DNA from 2 places in the Agrococcus sp. GCM10030265 genome. Region 2 is predicted to be linked to the other one. Evidence: predicted binding sites of a transcription regulator. Region 2 holds the regulator's gene; the other holds the start of a gene.
The links. The regulator LexA, encoded in region 2, represses DNA repair genes until DNA is damaged. The targets are predictions, from matches to a motif close to TCGAACANNTGTTCGA.

Region 1 (7,768 bases), on a different contig from region 2:
CCAGCGCCGAGAAGCCGGTCGCCGTCTGCGTGCCCCGCCTCAGCCGTCGTAGTCGACGACGACGCGGTCGCCCGTCGGATGCGACTGGCACGTGAGCACGTAGCCGCGCTCGAGCTCGTCGGGCTCGAGCGCGTAGTTCTCGGTCATCGAGACGCTGCCCTCGACGACGCGCGCCCTGCACGTGCCGCACACCCCGCCCGCGCACGCGAACGGCACGTCCTGTCGCACGCGCAGCGCGGCGTTCAGCAGCGACTCGTTGGCCGCCACCGGGCTCTCGACCGTGGCCGACTGGCCGTCGAGGGTGAAGTCGAGTCGCCACGTGGGCTCGCCCGAGCGCACCTGCACGGGCCGCCCCGCATCGCCCTCGACGCGTTCGGGCCTGCCGGTCGTGAAGAGCTCGAACCGCACGTGCGCGGGGTCGACGCCGCGCGCCTCGAGCACATCGCGACACAGCTGCACGAGCTCGAACGGACCGCACAGGAACCACTCGTCGACCGTCGCCGGCGGGATGAGGGCGTCGAGGATGCGCTCGAGCCGCTCCTCGTCGATCCGTCCGGACAGCAGGGGAGCCGTGCGCTGCTCGCGCGTCAGCACGTGGTGCAGCGCGAGGCGGCCGCGGTAGCGATCCTTGAGGTCTGCGAGCTCCTCGACGAACATCACGTCGAGCTGCGAGCGGTTCGTGTAGAGCAGGGTGAAGCGCGAGTCGTCGGCCTGCGAGAGCACGCGATGCGCGACCGCCATGAGCGGCGTGATGCCCGAGCCGGCGGCGATGCCGACCACGTGGGTGCCCGCGAGCTCGTCGAGGCCGGAGGTGAACGTGCCCTGCGGGCTCATGACGTCGACGACCGTGCCGGCCTCGAGCGCATCGTGCGCCCACGACGAGAAGACGCCGCCGAGGTCGCGCTTGATGGCGACCGAGATGCTGCCCGCGGTCGGCGGGCGGCAGATGGAGTACGAGCGTCGCACCTCGCGGCCGTCGATCGTCGCGCGCAGCGCGACGTGCTGCCCGGGCACGTAGCCGTACTCGCCGTGCAGCGCCTCCGGCACGGCGAACGTCACCTCGACGCTGTCGGCGGTGAGGGGGCGCACGGATGCGACCTCGAGCGGGTGGAACGCGCCGCGACGGGTGCGCGGCGCGCCGACGTTCTGCGCGGCCATCGCTAGAGCACCTTGAAGAAGTCGAACGGCTCGAGGCACGAGCGGCACTCGTAGAGCGCCTTGCACGACGTGGAGCCGAAGCGGGCGAGCTCGCGCGTGTCGAGCGAGTCGCAGCGGGGGCACTTCACGGCCATCGCGATGCGCACCGGGCCGTCGAGATGCGGGGCTCGGCCGTTGGGCGGCGCGATGCCGTACCGGCGCAGCTTCGCGCGGCCGTCGGCGCTCATCCAGTCGGTCGTCCACGCGGGACTCAGCGTGAAGTCGACCACCACGTCGTCGTAGCCCGCGGCGGTGAGCTGCAGCACGACGTCGTCGCGCATCTGGTCGATCGCGGGGCATCCCGAGTACGTCGGCGTGAGCACGACGCGCGCCGCGGATCCGTCGCTCGCGACCGAGCGCAGCACGCCGAGGTCGGCGATCGTCAGCACGGGCACCTCGGGGTCGGTCACCTGGGCGGCGACCTCCCATGCGGCACGCGACGCCGCGTCGCCCGTCGCGTCGGGCGTCGCGGGCCGCGCGGCGAGCGCCGTCACCACGTCGCCCCCGGGTGCGAGCGGGCAAGCACCTGCATCTCGGCGAGCAGGTACCCGAGTCGCGAGGAGTGGCTGCCGCGGCGTCCGCCCGCCATCGACGGCTCCACCTGCGGCATCGCGAGGCCTGCGGCGTCGAGGATCGCCTGGATGCGCTGCAGCACGGGCTCGCGGAGCGTCGACGGGCGCACGGCGATGCCCTCGAGGCGGTCGACGAGCGGCTCGTCGCGGAAGAGCTCGTCGACGAGCGGCCACACGTCGAGGAGCGACTGCTCGATGCGCTGGCGCGACACGTCGGTGCCGCCCGCCAGCCGCAGCATCCACTGCGTCGCGTGGTCGAGGTGGTACGCGACCTCCTTCACCGACTTCGCGGCGATGGCGGCGAGCGCCGGATCGGCGGAGTCGGCGAGGCGCCGGTAGAGCTCGAGCTGGAACGCGGACGCGACGAGCTGGCGTGCGATCGTGTCGCCGAAGTGGCCGTTGGGAGCCTCGAAGAGCCAGGCGCTGCGGAAGTCGGGCTCGTCGCGCCAGTACGCGAGGTCGTCCTCGGTGCGGCCGTCGGCCGTGCCCGCGTAGCGCAGGAAGGAGCGCGCGTGGCCGAGCACGTCGAGGCCGATGTTGCCGAGCGCGACGTCCTCCTCGAGCTCGGGCGCGCGCGAGATCCACCAGCCCAGCTGCTGCGCGAGGATGAGCGCGTCGTCGCCGAGCCACAGCGCGTACTCGGCGGTGTCGGGCGTCGCCACGGTGCCGTCGGCGCCCGCGAGCTCGGCGGCGAGGTCGAGCTCGTCGACCGTGACGTGGCCGTGGGCCTCGTCGCCCTCGACGCCCGTCGAGATGTCGTGCCCGCTCACAGGTGCTTCACGCCCTCGGTCTTCGTGTAGTAGATCGCGTGGCGGTAGTTCTTGCCGGCGGGCGACTCGAACCACTCGCCCTTCTCGTCGGGGTCGCTCGTCGTGATGCCGTCGGCGGGTGCGACCCAGATCGACACGCCCTCGCCGCGACGCGTGTAGAGGTCGCGGGCGTTGCGGATGGCCATGCTCGCGTCGGGTGCGTGCAGGGATCCGACGTGCACGTGGCTGAGCCCGCGGTTGGCGCGCACGAACACCTCCCAGAGGGGCCACGCCTCGGTGCCGACCTCGCCGGGGGTCGCCATCAGGCGGCCACCTGCTCGGTGGCGGCGGCTTGCTTCGCGGCGTACGCGTGCGCAGCCTCGCGCACCCACGCGCCGTCGTCGTGGGCCTGCCGGCGGTGCTGCAGGCGCTGCGCGTTGCAGGGCCCGCGGCCCGCGAGCACCTCGTGGAACTCGGTCCAGTCGATCTCGCTCATGTCGTACGCCTGCGTCTCGTCGTTCCACCGCAGGTTCGGGTCGGGCAGCGTGAGGCCCAGCACCTCGGCCTGCGGCACGAGCATGCCGACGAAGCGCTGCCGCAGCTCGTCGTTCGAGAAGCGCTTGATGTTCCAGGCCATCGACTGCGCCGAGTTCGGCGACGCGTCGTCGGGCGGGCCGAACATCATGAGCGACGGCCAGTACCAGCGGTCGACGGCGTCCTGCGCCATGCGGCGCTGCGCCTCGGTGCCCTGCGCGAGCTCGAGCAGGATCTCGAATCCCTGGCGCTGGTGGAACGACTCCTCCTTGCAGATGCGCACCATCGCGCGGCCGTACGGGCCGTACGAGGCGCGGCACAGCGGCACCTGGTTGGCGATGGCGGCGCCGTCGACGAGCCAGCCGATCGCGCCCATGTCGGCCCACGTCGGCGTGGGGTAGTTGAAGATCGACGAGTAGCGTGCGCGGCCCTCGATGAGCTGCTGGGTCATCTCCTCGCGGGCGACGCCGAGCGTCTGCGCCGCCGAGTAGAGGTAGAGGCCGTGGCCCGCCTCGTCCTGCACCTTGGCCATCAGGATCGACTTGCGCTTCAGGCTCGGGGCGCGCGTGATCCAGTTGGCCTCGGGCTGCATGCCGATGATCTCGGAGTGGGCGTGCTGCGAGATCTGCCGCACGAGCGTCTTGCGGTAGGCGGCCGGCATCCAGTCGCGCGGCTCGATGCGGCCGTCGGCCTCGATGATGCGATCGAACTGCTGCTGGGCCGCCTGCTCGTCGAGCAGGCGGTCGTCGGACTGCGTGCTCGCGGGTGCGAGGGGTGCGGTCATCGTCGACTCCTCCTTCGTCGATCGGGGTGCTCCTGGTCGGCTCGACTGGATTACCGAACGATCGTTCAGTTACTATAGCGGCACGACGCGATCGAGGGCACCCCCCCGGTCGCACCGAGCACGAGGGAGTGCGGATGGGCGACGCGATCACCACCGAGGCCGACGAGCGCGACCGCACGGCGCAGGCGGGGGCGGCGGACGCCGCATCCGGCGCCGACGACGCCTTCGACGGTGCGGCGGCTGCCGCATCCGGCGTCGACGATGCCTTCGACGGTGCGGCGGCTGCCGCATCCGGCGTCGACGACGCCTTCGGCGGTGCGGCCCCCGCGGCGCGCACGGGCCTCGACGGCGATGCCGTGAGCGCCGCCCGCCCCCACACGCGGGCGATGCTGCTGCGCGACGCCGCATCCGCACTGCTCGGGATGCGCGTCGAGCGCGACGAGGACGGCATCGCCGTCACGTCGATGGTCGTGCGGCCCGAGCTCACGAACGGCTTCGCCATCACCCACGGCGGCCTCGTGTTCGCGCTCGCCGACACGGCGTTCGCGATCGCGTGCAACGACGGCGAGGCGATGACGGTGGCGCAGGGCGCCGACGTCACCTTCCTCAAGTCGACGCATCCCGGCCAGACGCTCACCGCCACCGCGGTGCGTCGCACGCAGCAGGGGCGCACTGGCCTCTACGACGTGCAGGTCGCCGACGAGACGGGCGACGTCGTCGCCGAGTTCCGCGGCCGCTCGTTCACCACGACCCGCCCCCTCCCCACCCCCTGACCCCGCGGACTGGGCACCAGATGTCGGCGAGTGGGCAGCAGATGTCGCGATCGCGCCTCCGCGACAGCATCGAGTGCCCAGTCGTCGACGAACTGCAGACGAAGGACACCGAGATGACGCTCACGAACCCCGACGCCGCCGCCCCCGACGCGGCGCCCGTCGCCACCGACCACGTCGTCACCCCGGCGACGCCCGGCGAGATCCTCGCCGCCCGCGCGCGCACGCGCCTCGCCGCGACGCCCGTCGACGAGCGCGACCCCGAGGAGCGCCTCAGCCGCGCCGACCTCGAGGCGCTGCAGCTCGAGCGCCTCCAGCAGACCGTGCACCACGCCTACGCGAACGTGCCGCTGTACACCGCCAAGCTCGACGCCGCGGGCGTCGCACCCGGCGACATCCGCTCGCTCGCCGACGTCGCTCGCCTCCCGTTCACGACGAAGGCCGACCTGCGCGACACCTACCCGTTCGGGATGTTCGCGGTGCCCATGAAGCAGGTGGCCCGCATCCACGCCTCGAGCGGCACGACCGGCAAGCCCACCGTCGTCGGCTACACGTCTGGCGACCTCGACCGCTGGGGCGACCTCGTGGCGCGAAGCCTGCGCGCCGCCGGCATCCGCCGCGGCATGAAGGTGCACAACGCCTACGGGTACGGCCTCTTCACGGGCGGGCTCGGCGCCCACGCGGGCATCGAGCGGCTCGGCGCCACCGTCATCCCCATGTCCGGCGGGCAGACGGCGCGCCAGGCGCAGCTCATCTGCGACTTCGAGCCCGACGCCATCCTCTGCACGCCGTCGTACCTGCTGACGATCGCGGATGCGCTCGAGGCCGCGGGCGTCGACCCGCGCTCGACGAGCCTCAAGGTCGCGGTGCTCGGCGCCGAGCCGTGGACGAACGAGATGCGCCGCGAGCTCGAGGAGCGCCTCGACATCGACGCCGTCGACATCTACGGCTTGTCGGAGGTCATGGGCCCGGGCGTCGGCAGCGAGTGCGTCGAGACGAAGGACGGCCCGCACATCTGGGAGGACCACTTCCTGCCCGAGGTCATCGACGCCGAGACGGGCGCGCAGCTGCCCGACGGCGAGGTGGGCGAGCTCGTCTTCACGTCGCTCACGAAGGAGGCGTTCCCCGTGCTGCGCTACCGCACGCGCGACCTCACGCGCCTGCTGCCGGGCTCGGGCCGCACGGGCATGCGCCGCATCGAGAAGATCACCGGCCGCAACGACGACATGATCATCCTGCGCGGCGTGAACCTCTTCCCGACGCAGATCGAGGAGATCGCGCTCGGCATCGACGACCTCTCGCCGCACTTCGTGCTCGAGCTCACCCGCTCGGGGCGGATGGATGCCCTCACCGTCGGCATCGAGCCCGACCCGGATGCGTCGCCCGCGCAGGCGCAGGCGGCGGCGGATCGGCTGCAGGCGCTCGTGAAGGAGCGCATCGGCACGAGCGTCGCCGTGCGCCTCATGGAGCCCGGGCACCTGCCGCGCAGCGAGGGCAAGCTCAAGCGCGTCTACGACCTGCGCGAGCAGCAGGGGGCGTAGCGCGCGCGTCGCGACCCCGGGGTTCGGGGCGGCGCGCCCGGTCGCTCCGCACAGGTGCGCGCCCAGCGGCGTCATGATCGCCCACGGGCGCCCCGCTGCCGCTGCATGCGCATCGCGGCGCGAGCGAGCACGCGTCGCGAGACCCGCGGCGCAGCGACGGCGGTCATCGCGCAGCACGGATGCCGCCCTCGCGCAAGCGCGTGCGTGCGCATCCGTCGACCGCTTCGATCGAGGCATGGCACGCATGCTCGTCATCGCCGCGTCGAGCGGCATCGGAGGCTCGACCGTCGCGGCGCTGCGTAGCGCCGGGCACGAGGTGGTCGGCACGTCGCGCGGAGGCGACGGCGACGTGACGCTCGACGCGACCGACTTCGACGCGGTCGACGCCGTCGTCGCCGAGCACGGGCCGTTCGACGGCGTCGCGTGCTTCGCGGGCTCGCTGCTGCTGAAGCCCGCGCACCTCACGACGCGCGAGGAGTACGACGCGACCGTCGCGGCGTCGCTGACGACGTCGTTCGCGACCGTCCGCGCCGCGGGCAAGCACATGCGCCACGGCGGCGCGCTCGTGCTCGTCTCCTCGGCGGCGGTCATGGCGGGCCTCGCGAACCACGACGCCATCGCGGCGGCGAAGGCGGGCGTCATCGGGCTCATGCGGTCGTCGGCGGCGACCTACGCATCCCGCGGTCTGCGCATCAACGTCGTGGCGCCCGGGCTCGTCGAGACGTCGCTCACCGAGCAGCTCACCGCATCCGACGCGGCCCGGCACGCGTCCGAGGCCATGCACGCCCTCGGCCGGCTCGGCAGGCCGGAGGACGTCTCGGCCGCCGTCGCCTTCCTGCTCGACCCGGCGAACGACTGGATCACGGGCCAGGTGCTCGGCGTCGACGGCGGCCTCTCGGCGGTGCGTCCTCGGCAGCGGGCATAGCCTGGAGGGTGGCCCACCGACACCTCTGGAGGCACACCATGCGCGCCCTGCGATTCACCGACTGGAAGACGAAGCCCACCCTGCAGGAGGTGGAGCGGCCGACGCCCGGGCCGGGCGAGGTGCTGCTGAAGGTCGCGGGCGCTGGTGCGTGCCACTCGGACGTCGCCGTGTACGCCGAGTTCGACGGTGCGCAGCCCGGCATGACGCCGCCGTTCACGCTCGGGCATGAGACCTCGGGATGGGCCGAGGCGGTCGGCGAGGGCGTGACGGGCATCGCGCTCGGCGACGCCTTCCTCGTCTACGGGCCGATCGGCTGCGGGCGCTGCGTGCCGTGCTCGCAGGGTCAGGACACGTACTGCGAGCGCGCCGCCGAGCAGCCGTACCTCGCGACGGGTCTCGGACGCGATGGCGGCATGGCCGAGTACATGACGGTGCCCGCTCGCAACCTCGTGCCGCTCGGCGACGCCGACCCCGTCGCCGCCGCGCCGCTCGCCGACGCGGGCCTCACGCCGTACCACGCCATCAAGCTGGCGCTGCCGGTGCTCTCGAAGGGCGGTGCGACCGCGCTCGTCGTCGGCCTCGGCGGCCTCGGCCAGATCGCCGTGCAGATGCTCACGGCCCTCACGGGCGCGACGGTCTACGTCACCGACCGCAAGCAGGATGCCGTCGACCGGGCCGTCGCGCGCGGCGCCGTCG
Region 2 (7,768 bases):
GCACGTGCGGCGCGAGCGAGCGACGCTCGTGGAGGCCCTCGACGCGCGGGTCGAGGGGATGTGGCAGCGCGGCATGCTCGACGAGGTGCGCGCGCTCGTCGACGCCGGGCTCGAGCGCGGCACGACGGCGCAGGCGGCGATCGGCTACCGGCAGGCGCTCGACCAGCTGCACGGCCGCGTCGATCGCGACGCCGCGGTCGCCGAGACGCAGCGGCTCACGCGCCGCTACGCACGCAGGCAGGTGTCGTGGTTCCAGCGCTATCCCGCGATCGACGTCGATGGGCCCGTGGGCGCGGAGCGCATCGCGGCGGGGCTCCTCGCCGACGGCTGAGCGCGTCGCCGGGCGGCGTGCGCGGCTACGCTCGTCACCATGGTGGCGTTCGCGAAGGGTCATGGCACGGGCAACGACTTCGTGCTGATCGTCGACCCCGACGGCGAGCTGCAGCCCACGCCGGAGCAGGTGGCGGCGCTGTGCGATCGTCGGTTCGGCATCGGTGGCGACGGCCTCATCCTCGCGACGCGCACGGCGGCGATGCCGGAGCGCGAGCGCGCCCTCGGCCGCGGCGCCGAGTGGTTCATGGACTACCGCAACGCCGACGGCAGCATCGCCGAGATGTGCGGCAACGGCGTGCGCGTGTTCGCGCGGCTGCTCGAGGAGGAGGGGCTCGCCGACGTTCGCGAGCTCGTCGTCGGCACCCGCGCAGGCATCCGCCGCGTCCGCTCGATCGACGGCGGCTTCTCGGCGGATCTCGGCGCCGTGCGGCTCGTCGAGGGCGAGCCCCTCGTGCGTGCGCGCGGCCTCGAGGTGCCCCGGCCGGGCCAGCGCGTCGACGTCGGCAACCCCCACGTGGTCGTCGCGGTCGCCGACGACGACGAGCTCGCGGGCATCGACCTGCACGAGGCTCCCGTGCTCGAGCCCGTGGCCCCCGACGGCGCGAACGTCGAGCTCGTCGTCCCTCAGGGCATCTCCGGCGACGAGGGGCGCATCCGCATGCGCGTCCACGAGCGCGGATCGGGCGAGACCCTCTCGTGCGGCACGGGCGCGGTCGCCGCGGCGTTCGCCACGCGGCACTGGGCGGGTGGCGCGCCCGACCGCTGGCGCGTCGAGGTCCCGGGCGGCGTCGTGCACGTCGACGTCGACGTGCAGGCTGGCGGCGAGCACGCGTGGCTCTCCGGTCCTGCCGAGATCGTCTTCCGCGGGCAGACCGCGATCGTCTGACGATCGCCCGCCGCGTCAGTCCTCGACGCGCGTGACCTGCAGGATGCGGAACGTCTTCTTCGAGGTCCACCGCTCGGCGGCGAGACCCTCCTGCTCGTCGAGCCAGCGCAGCAGCGAGTCCGAGCCCAGGTGCTTCTGCACGACGAGCCATGCCGAGCAGCCGATCTCGAGCCGGGGGAGCCACTCGAGCAGCAGCGCGTGCAGGGCGGGCTTGCCGATGCGGATGGGCGGATTCGACCAGATCCCCTGGAAGCGAACGCCGGGCATCTCGTCGGGCAGCGACGCGGTCACGTTTGCTACGCTGACACGCTCGGCATTGCGCCGGACGAGGTCGACCGCCCTCGGATTCACATCCACCGCCCACACTCGCGCATCCGGTGCGCGGAGCGCGAGCGAGAGGGCGATCGGGCCCCAGCCGGCGCCGAGGTCGAGCAGGTCGCCGGACTGCGGTGGCTGCGGCGTCTCGTCGAGCAGCACGCTCGTGCCGACGTCGAGGCCGTCGCCGGAGAACACCCCGGGTGCCGTGAGCAGCGAGCGCTCGGCGCCGGCGAGCGCCACGCGCACCTCGCGCGTGGGGGCGTCGCCCTCGGCGGCGGAGAAGTAGTGGTCGGTCACGCACCGACCGTAGTGGAGGGAACAGCATGGCTGACGGCACCTCGCGCGTGGACCGCATCCTCGAGTGGGCGGATCCCGGTGACGAGCGGCTGCTCGAGCGCTCGGCGCAGGCGCTGCAGGCGGACGGCGCCGACGGCGAGTTCGACGGCGAGCAGCTCGACCGCGCCGACCGCGCCGCGCTGCGACGCGTCGGCGGCCTCCGCACCGAGCTCGAGGACGTCACCGAGGTCGAGTACCGGCAGCTGCGACTCGAGAACGTCGTGCTGGTGGGCGTGCACGCGGGTGGCGTCGTCGACGCCGAGAACTCGATGCGCGAGCTCGCGGCGCTCGCCGAGACCGCGGGCGCCGTGGTGCTCGACGGCGTGCTGCAGCGCAGGCCGACGCCCGACCCGGCGACGTACGTGGGGCGCGGCAAGGCTCAGGAGCTCGCCGCGCTCGTGCAGGAGACCGGCGCCGACACCGTCATCGCCGACACCGAGCTGGCGCCGAGCCAGCGCCGTGCCCTCGAGGACGTCGTGAAGGTCAAGGTCATCGACCGCACGGCCGTCATCCTCGACATCTTCAGCCAGCATGCGAAGAGCCGCGAGGGCAAGGCGCAGGTCGAGCTCGCGCAGCTCGAGTACCTGCTGCCGCGCCTGCGAGGCTGGGGCGAGTCGATGTCGCGCCAGGCGGGCGGTCAGGTCGGTGGCCAGGGTGCCGGCATGGGCTCGCGCGGACCGGGTGAGACGAAGATCGAGCTCGATCGTCGCCGCATCCGCAACCGCATGGCGCGCCTGCGCACGCAGATCAAGGGCTTCGCGCCGGCGCGACAGGCGAAGCGCGCGAATCGCGACCGCTTCGAGGTGCCGTCGGTCGCGATCGCCGGCTACACGAACGCCGGCAAGTCGAGCCTGCTCAATCGCCTGACGAACGCGGGCGTGCTCGTCGAGAACGCGCTGTTCGCGACGCTCGACGCGACCGTGCGTCGCACCGAGACCCCGGACGGCCGCCTGTACACGCTCGCCGACACCGTCGGCTTCGTGCGCAACCTGCCGCACCAGCTGGTCGAGGCGTTCCGCTCGACGCTCGAGGAGGTCGCGGAGTCGGACGTCATCGTGCACGTCGTCGACGCGAGCCACCCCGACCCGGCAGCCCAGCTCGCGACGGTGCGCGAGGTGATCGGCGAGACCGGGGCGCGCGACATCCCGGAGATCGTCGCCTTCAACAAGGCCGACCTCGTCTCGGACGACGACCTGCTCGTGCTGCGCGGTCTCGTGCCGACGGCGGTGTTCGTCTCGGCGCGCACGGGCATGGGCATCGACGAGCTGCGCGCGCGCATCGCCGAGGTGCTGCCGCGTCCGAGCGTGGCGATGTCGCTGCTCGTGCCCTTCGACCGCGGCGACGTCGTCTCGCGGCTGCACGACCGCTTCACGGTCGAGCACGAGCGCTACGAGGCCGAGGGGACGCGGCTCGACGTGCTCGTGACGCCGGACGTCGTCGACGGCCTCGAGGAGTTCTCGGTCGCCGGGTGAGGGCCGTCGCCGGGTGGGGCGACGCGACGCACGACGAGAGGGCCGCGCCCGGGACGAGTCCCCGGCGCGGCCCTCTCGCGTGGCGGCGGCAGATCAGACGGAGCGGAGCACGGCGACGACGCGACCGAGGACGACGGCCTGGTCGCCGAGGATGGGCTCGAAGGCCGAGTTGCGCGGCAGCAGCCACGTGTGGCCGTCGCGCTGCCGGAAGACCTTGACCGTCGCCTCCTCGTCGAGCATTGCGGCGACGATGTCGCCGTTCTCGGCGGTGGCCTGCTGGCGGACGACGACCCAGTCGCCGTCGCAGATGGCCGCGTCGATCATCGACTCGCCGACGACCCGCAGCATGAAGAGGTCGTCGCCGCCGCCGACGAGCGAGCGGGGGAGGGGGAAGACCTCCTCGACCTGCTGCTCGGCCGTGATGGGCACGCCGGCGGCGATGCGACCGACGAGGGGCACGTAGGCGGCGGCGTCGGTGTTGGCGGCGTCCGCGGGGTCGTCGGACTCGACGAGCACCTCGATGGCGCGGGGGCGCGCGGGGTCTCGACGGATGGCGCCCGCGAGCTCGAGCTGCCCGAGCTGGTGCGTGACGCTCGAGAGCGACGAGAGGCCGACGGCGTCGCCGATCTCGCGGTAGCTCGGCGGGTAGCCGCGCTGCTTCACGGACTGCTGGATGCAGCGCAGGATCGATGCCTGCTTCTCGGTGAGCTGTCGCTGTGCCATCGCCATCGTCCTCTCAACGGGACCGTGTCGGTGGTCACCGGTTGACTCTGTCCTGTTCGAAAGCGTATCCGACGGAGTCCTCCGAGGGGTACGAGTGTTCGAGCGTGTCGTCCGTGCTTTCGGGGCCATTGGGCCTCTTGACGAACGGATGATCCGAAGGTACGTTCGAATCATGGAACGCGGGTGCGACGCTCCCGGCCGAGCGCCGCACCCGCGATCCGATCCGAGAGGAACGAAGTCATGACCGCGATCGCCATGCATGTCCCGGCAGCCCGCTCGATGCCCGCCGTCGGTGCGAGCCGCCTCCGCCTCACCGTGCGCGGCCGCCGCGCCCTCGCCGTGCTCGTCGCAGCCCCCGTGCTCGCGCTCGGCGCGCTGGGCGTGCTGCAGTCGGCGACCGCGACCGCGGGCCAGCAGTCCGCGCCCGTCTCGTACGAGACGGTCGTGGTGCAGCCGGGCGAGACCCTCTGGTCCATCGCAGCCGTCGTCGCCCCCGAGATCGACCCGCGCGAGGTCATCGCCGACATCCAGCAGCTCAACGGCGTGGGCGGGGCGATCCAGCCCGGGCAGCAGCTCACGATCCCGGCCGAGTACACCCGCTGACGCCGAGCCCATCCGCTCCCGAGCGCCCCACCCCGTGCAGGGGTGGGGCGTTCGTCGTCTCGTCCGCGCGCACGCGTGCGCGCGCCTAGGCTTGACGCGTGGCCTCGCTCGACGACCTCCCGCTCCGCGCCGACCTCGTCGGACGCGTCCCGTACGGTGCCCCGCAGCTCGACGTGCCCGTGCGTCTCAACGTCAACGAGAACGCCTTCCCCGTCGATGACGCGGTGCTCGAGGACGTCGTCGCCTCGGTGCGTCGCGCGCTCGGCGACGTGCACCGCTACCCCGACCGCGAGTTCACCGAGCTGCGCGAGGCCTTCGCCGCGTACCTGGGCCACGGGCTCGGCCCGGAGTCGATCTGGGCTGCGAACGGGTCGAACGAGGTGCTGCAGAACGTGCTGCAGGCGTTCGGCGGCCCCGGCCGCTCGCTGCTGTCGTTCGCGCCCACCTACTCGATGTACCCGCTGCTCGCGCAGGGCGTGGGTGCGCACTACGTCGCGGAGCCCCGCGCCGCCGACTTCACCCTCGATGCCGAGACGGTCGTGCGCGCGATCGAGGAGCACGACCCCGACGTCGTGTTCCTCTGCGCCCCGAACAACCCGACGGGCACGTCGCTCGCCCTCGACGTCGTCGACGCCGCGTGCGAGGCGGCGCGCGGCATGGTGCTCGTCGACGAGGCGTACGCGGAGTTCGCGCACGACCGGTCGCAGACGGCGCTCGGCCTGCTCCCGCGCCACGACCGCCTCATCGTCTCGCGCACCATGAGCAAGGCCTTCGCGTACGCGGGCGTGCGGGTGGGCTACCTCGCCGCCGACCCCGCGGTCGTCGACGCGCTGCGGCTCGTGCGGCTGCCCTACCACCTGTCGGCGCTCACGCAGGCCGCCGCCCTCGCGGCGTTGCGCCACGCGCCGACCATGCTCGCGCGCGTCGACGAGCTCCGCGCGCAGCGCGATCGCATCGTCGCCGAGCTCTCGGCGATGGGGTTCGAGCCGTACCCCTCCGATGCGAACTTCGTCCTGTTCGGCGGGCTCGAGGATCCGCACGCCGCGTTCGAGGGGATGCTCGCCGACGGCGTGCTCGTCCGCGACGTCGGCATCCCGCACACCCTGCGCGTGACGGCGGGCACGCCGGCCGAGACCGACGCGTTCCTCGCCTCCGTGGTGCGCTTCGCGCCCTCCGCGCGACCGTAGGATCGTAGGCATGCGCACCGCACGCATCGCTCGCACGACGAGCGAGTCCTCCATCGAGCTCGAGCTCGACCTCGACGGCACGGGCACGAGCGAGATCTCGACCACCGTGCCGTTCTACGACCATCTGCTGACGGCCCTGTCGAAGCACTCGCTCATCGACCTGCGCGTCACCGCCTCGGGCGACACCGACATCGACGCCCACCACACCGTCGAGGACACCGCGATCTGCCTGGGCCTCGCGCTCGGCGAGGCGCTCGGCGACAAGGCGGGCATCCGCCGCTACGGCGACGCGACGGTGCCGCTCGACGAGGCGCTCGCGCGCGCGGTGGTCGACCTCTCGGGTCGACCGTTCCTCGTGCACTCGGGCGAGCCCGCCGGGTTCGAGCTGCACCGCATCGGCGGGCACTTCACCGGCTCGCTCGTGCGGCACGTCTTCGAGGCCATCGCCTTCAACGCCCGCATCACGATGCACGTCGAGGCGCTCGGCGGCCGCGACCCGCACCACGTCGCCGAGGCCGAGTTCAAGGCGGTCGCGCGCGCGTTGCGCGTCGCGGTCGAGCCCGACCCGCGCGTCTCGGGCATCCCCTCCACCAAGGGGGCGCTCTGAACCCCTCGGTCGCCCTGCTCGACTACGGCATGGGCAACGTGCACTCCGCCGCGAAGGCCCTCGAGGCCGCAGGTGCACGGGTGACCCTCACGGCGGACCGCGCGACGATCATGGAGGCCGATGGGCTCGTCGTGCCGGGCGTCGGCTCGATCGCGTCGTGCATGGCGGGCATCGATGCCGTGCGCGGTGGCGAGCTCGTCGGCAGGCGCCTGTCCGGGGGACGCCCGGTGCTGGGCATCTGCGTCGGCATGCAGGTGCTGTTCGAGACCGGTCTCGAGGGCGGTCAGGAGACGCAGGCGCTCGGCGAGTGGCCGGGCACGGTGCGCAGGCTCGAGGCCGACGTGCTGCCGCACATGGGCTGGAACACCGTCGAGGCGGGGGAGGGCTCGCAGCTGTTCGCGGGCATCGAGCACGAGCGGTTCTACTTCGTGCACTCCTACGCAGCGACGGAGTGGCTCATCGACCCGCATCCGCGCATCCGGCGTCCGATCACGACGTGGGCCGAGCACGGCGAGCGCTTCCTCGCGGCCGTCGAGAACGGCCCGCTGACGGCGACCCAGTTCCATCCCGAGAAGTCGGGCGAGGCGGGCGCGCGCCTGCTCGCGAACTGGGTGCGCACGCTCGGCAGCGAGTAGCATCCACGCGTCGCACGACCTACGAAAGCGAGCCATGACCGACTTCTCCCAGGCACCTCACCTGACGCTGCTCCCCGCCGTCGACGTCGCGGGCGGCAAGGCCGTGCGCCTCACGCAGGGCAAGGCGGGCACCGAGCAGTCGTTCGGCAGCCCCGTCGACGCCGCGCTCGACTGGGTGCGCCAGGGTGCCGAGTGGATCCATCTCGTCGACCTCGACGCCGCATTCGGCCGCGGCGAGAACCGAGCGTCGATCCGCAAGGTGATCAAGGCCGTGCGCGGCGACGCGCAGATCGAGCTGTCGGGCGGCATCCGCGACGACCGCTCGCTCGAGGCGGCGCTCGCCACCGGTGCGAAGCGCATCAACCTCGGCACCGCGGCGCTCGAGAACCCGGAGTGGACGGCGCACGTCATCGCCGAGTACGGCGACCAGATCGCCGTCGGCCTCGACGTCCGCGGCACGACGCTCGCCGCGCGCGGCTGGACGCAGGACTCGGGTGACCTCTGGGAGGTGCTCGAGCGTCTCGAGGAGGCCGGCTGCAGCCGCTACGTCGTGACCGACGTCACGAAGGACGGCATGCTGAACGGCCCGAACGTCGCGCTGCTCCAGCAGATCGCCGAGCGCACCGATCGGCCGATCGTCGCCTCCGGCGGCGTCTCGAGCCTCGACG

Region 1: a site for LexA is predicted at 3,890-3,905, ahead of ACFQPP_RS01770 (hotdog fold thioesterase). Genes of this name have one in related genera too.

What each region holds. Positions count from the first base shown of each region.
Region 1 is NZ_JBHTCZ010000001.1:386,977-394,744, reverse strand. Features, by position in the region: gene paaE (1,2-phenylacetyl-CoA epoxidase subunit PaaE) at 40-1,158, opposite strand; gene paaD (1,2-phenylacetyl-CoA epoxidase subunit PaaD) at 1,161-1,694, opposite strand; gene paaC (1,2-phenylacetyl-CoA epoxidase subunit PaaC) at 1,688-2,539, opposite strand; gene paaB (1,2-phenylacetyl-CoA epoxidase subunit PaaB) at 2,536-2,841, opposite strand; gene paaA (1,2-phenylacetyl-CoA epoxidase subunit PaaA) at 2,841-3,836, opposite strand; gene ACFQPP_RS01770 (hotdog fold thioesterase) at 3,971-4,609, shown strand; gene paaK (phenylacetate--CoA ligase PaaK) at 4,723-6,147, shown strand; gene ACFQPP_RS01760 (SDR family NAD(P)-dependent oxidoreductase) at 6,383-7,072, shown strand; gene ACFQPP_RS01755 (NAD(P)-dependent alcohol dehydrogenase) at 7,111-7,768, shown strand, end outside.
Region 2 is NZ_JBHTCZ010000004.1:518,600-526,367, forward strand. Features, by position in the region: gene miaA (tRNA (adenosine(37)-N6)-dimethylallyltransferase MiaA) at 1-331, shown strand, start outside; gene dapF (diaminopimelate epimerase) at 371-1,219, shown strand; gene ACFQPP_RS14200 (class I SAM-dependent methyltransferase) at 1,235-1,834, opposite strand; gene hflX (GTPase HflX) at 1,861-3,345, shown strand; gene lexA (transcriptional repressor LexA) at 3,439-4,068, opposite strand; gene ACFQPP_RS14215 (LysM peptidoglycan-binding domain-containing protein) at 4,309-4,671, shown strand; gene ACFQPP_RS14220 (histidinol-phosphate transaminase) at 4,770-5,858, shown strand; gene hisB (imidazoleglycerol-phosphate dehydratase HisB) at 5,869-6,465, shown strand; gene hisH (imidazole glycerol phosphate synthase subunit HisH) at 6,462-7,100, shown strand; gene priA (bifunctional 1-(5-phosphoribosyl)-5-((5-phosphoribosylamino)methylideneamino)imidazole-4-carboxamide isomerase/phosphoribosylanthranilate isomerase PriA) at 7,135-7,768, shown strand, end outside.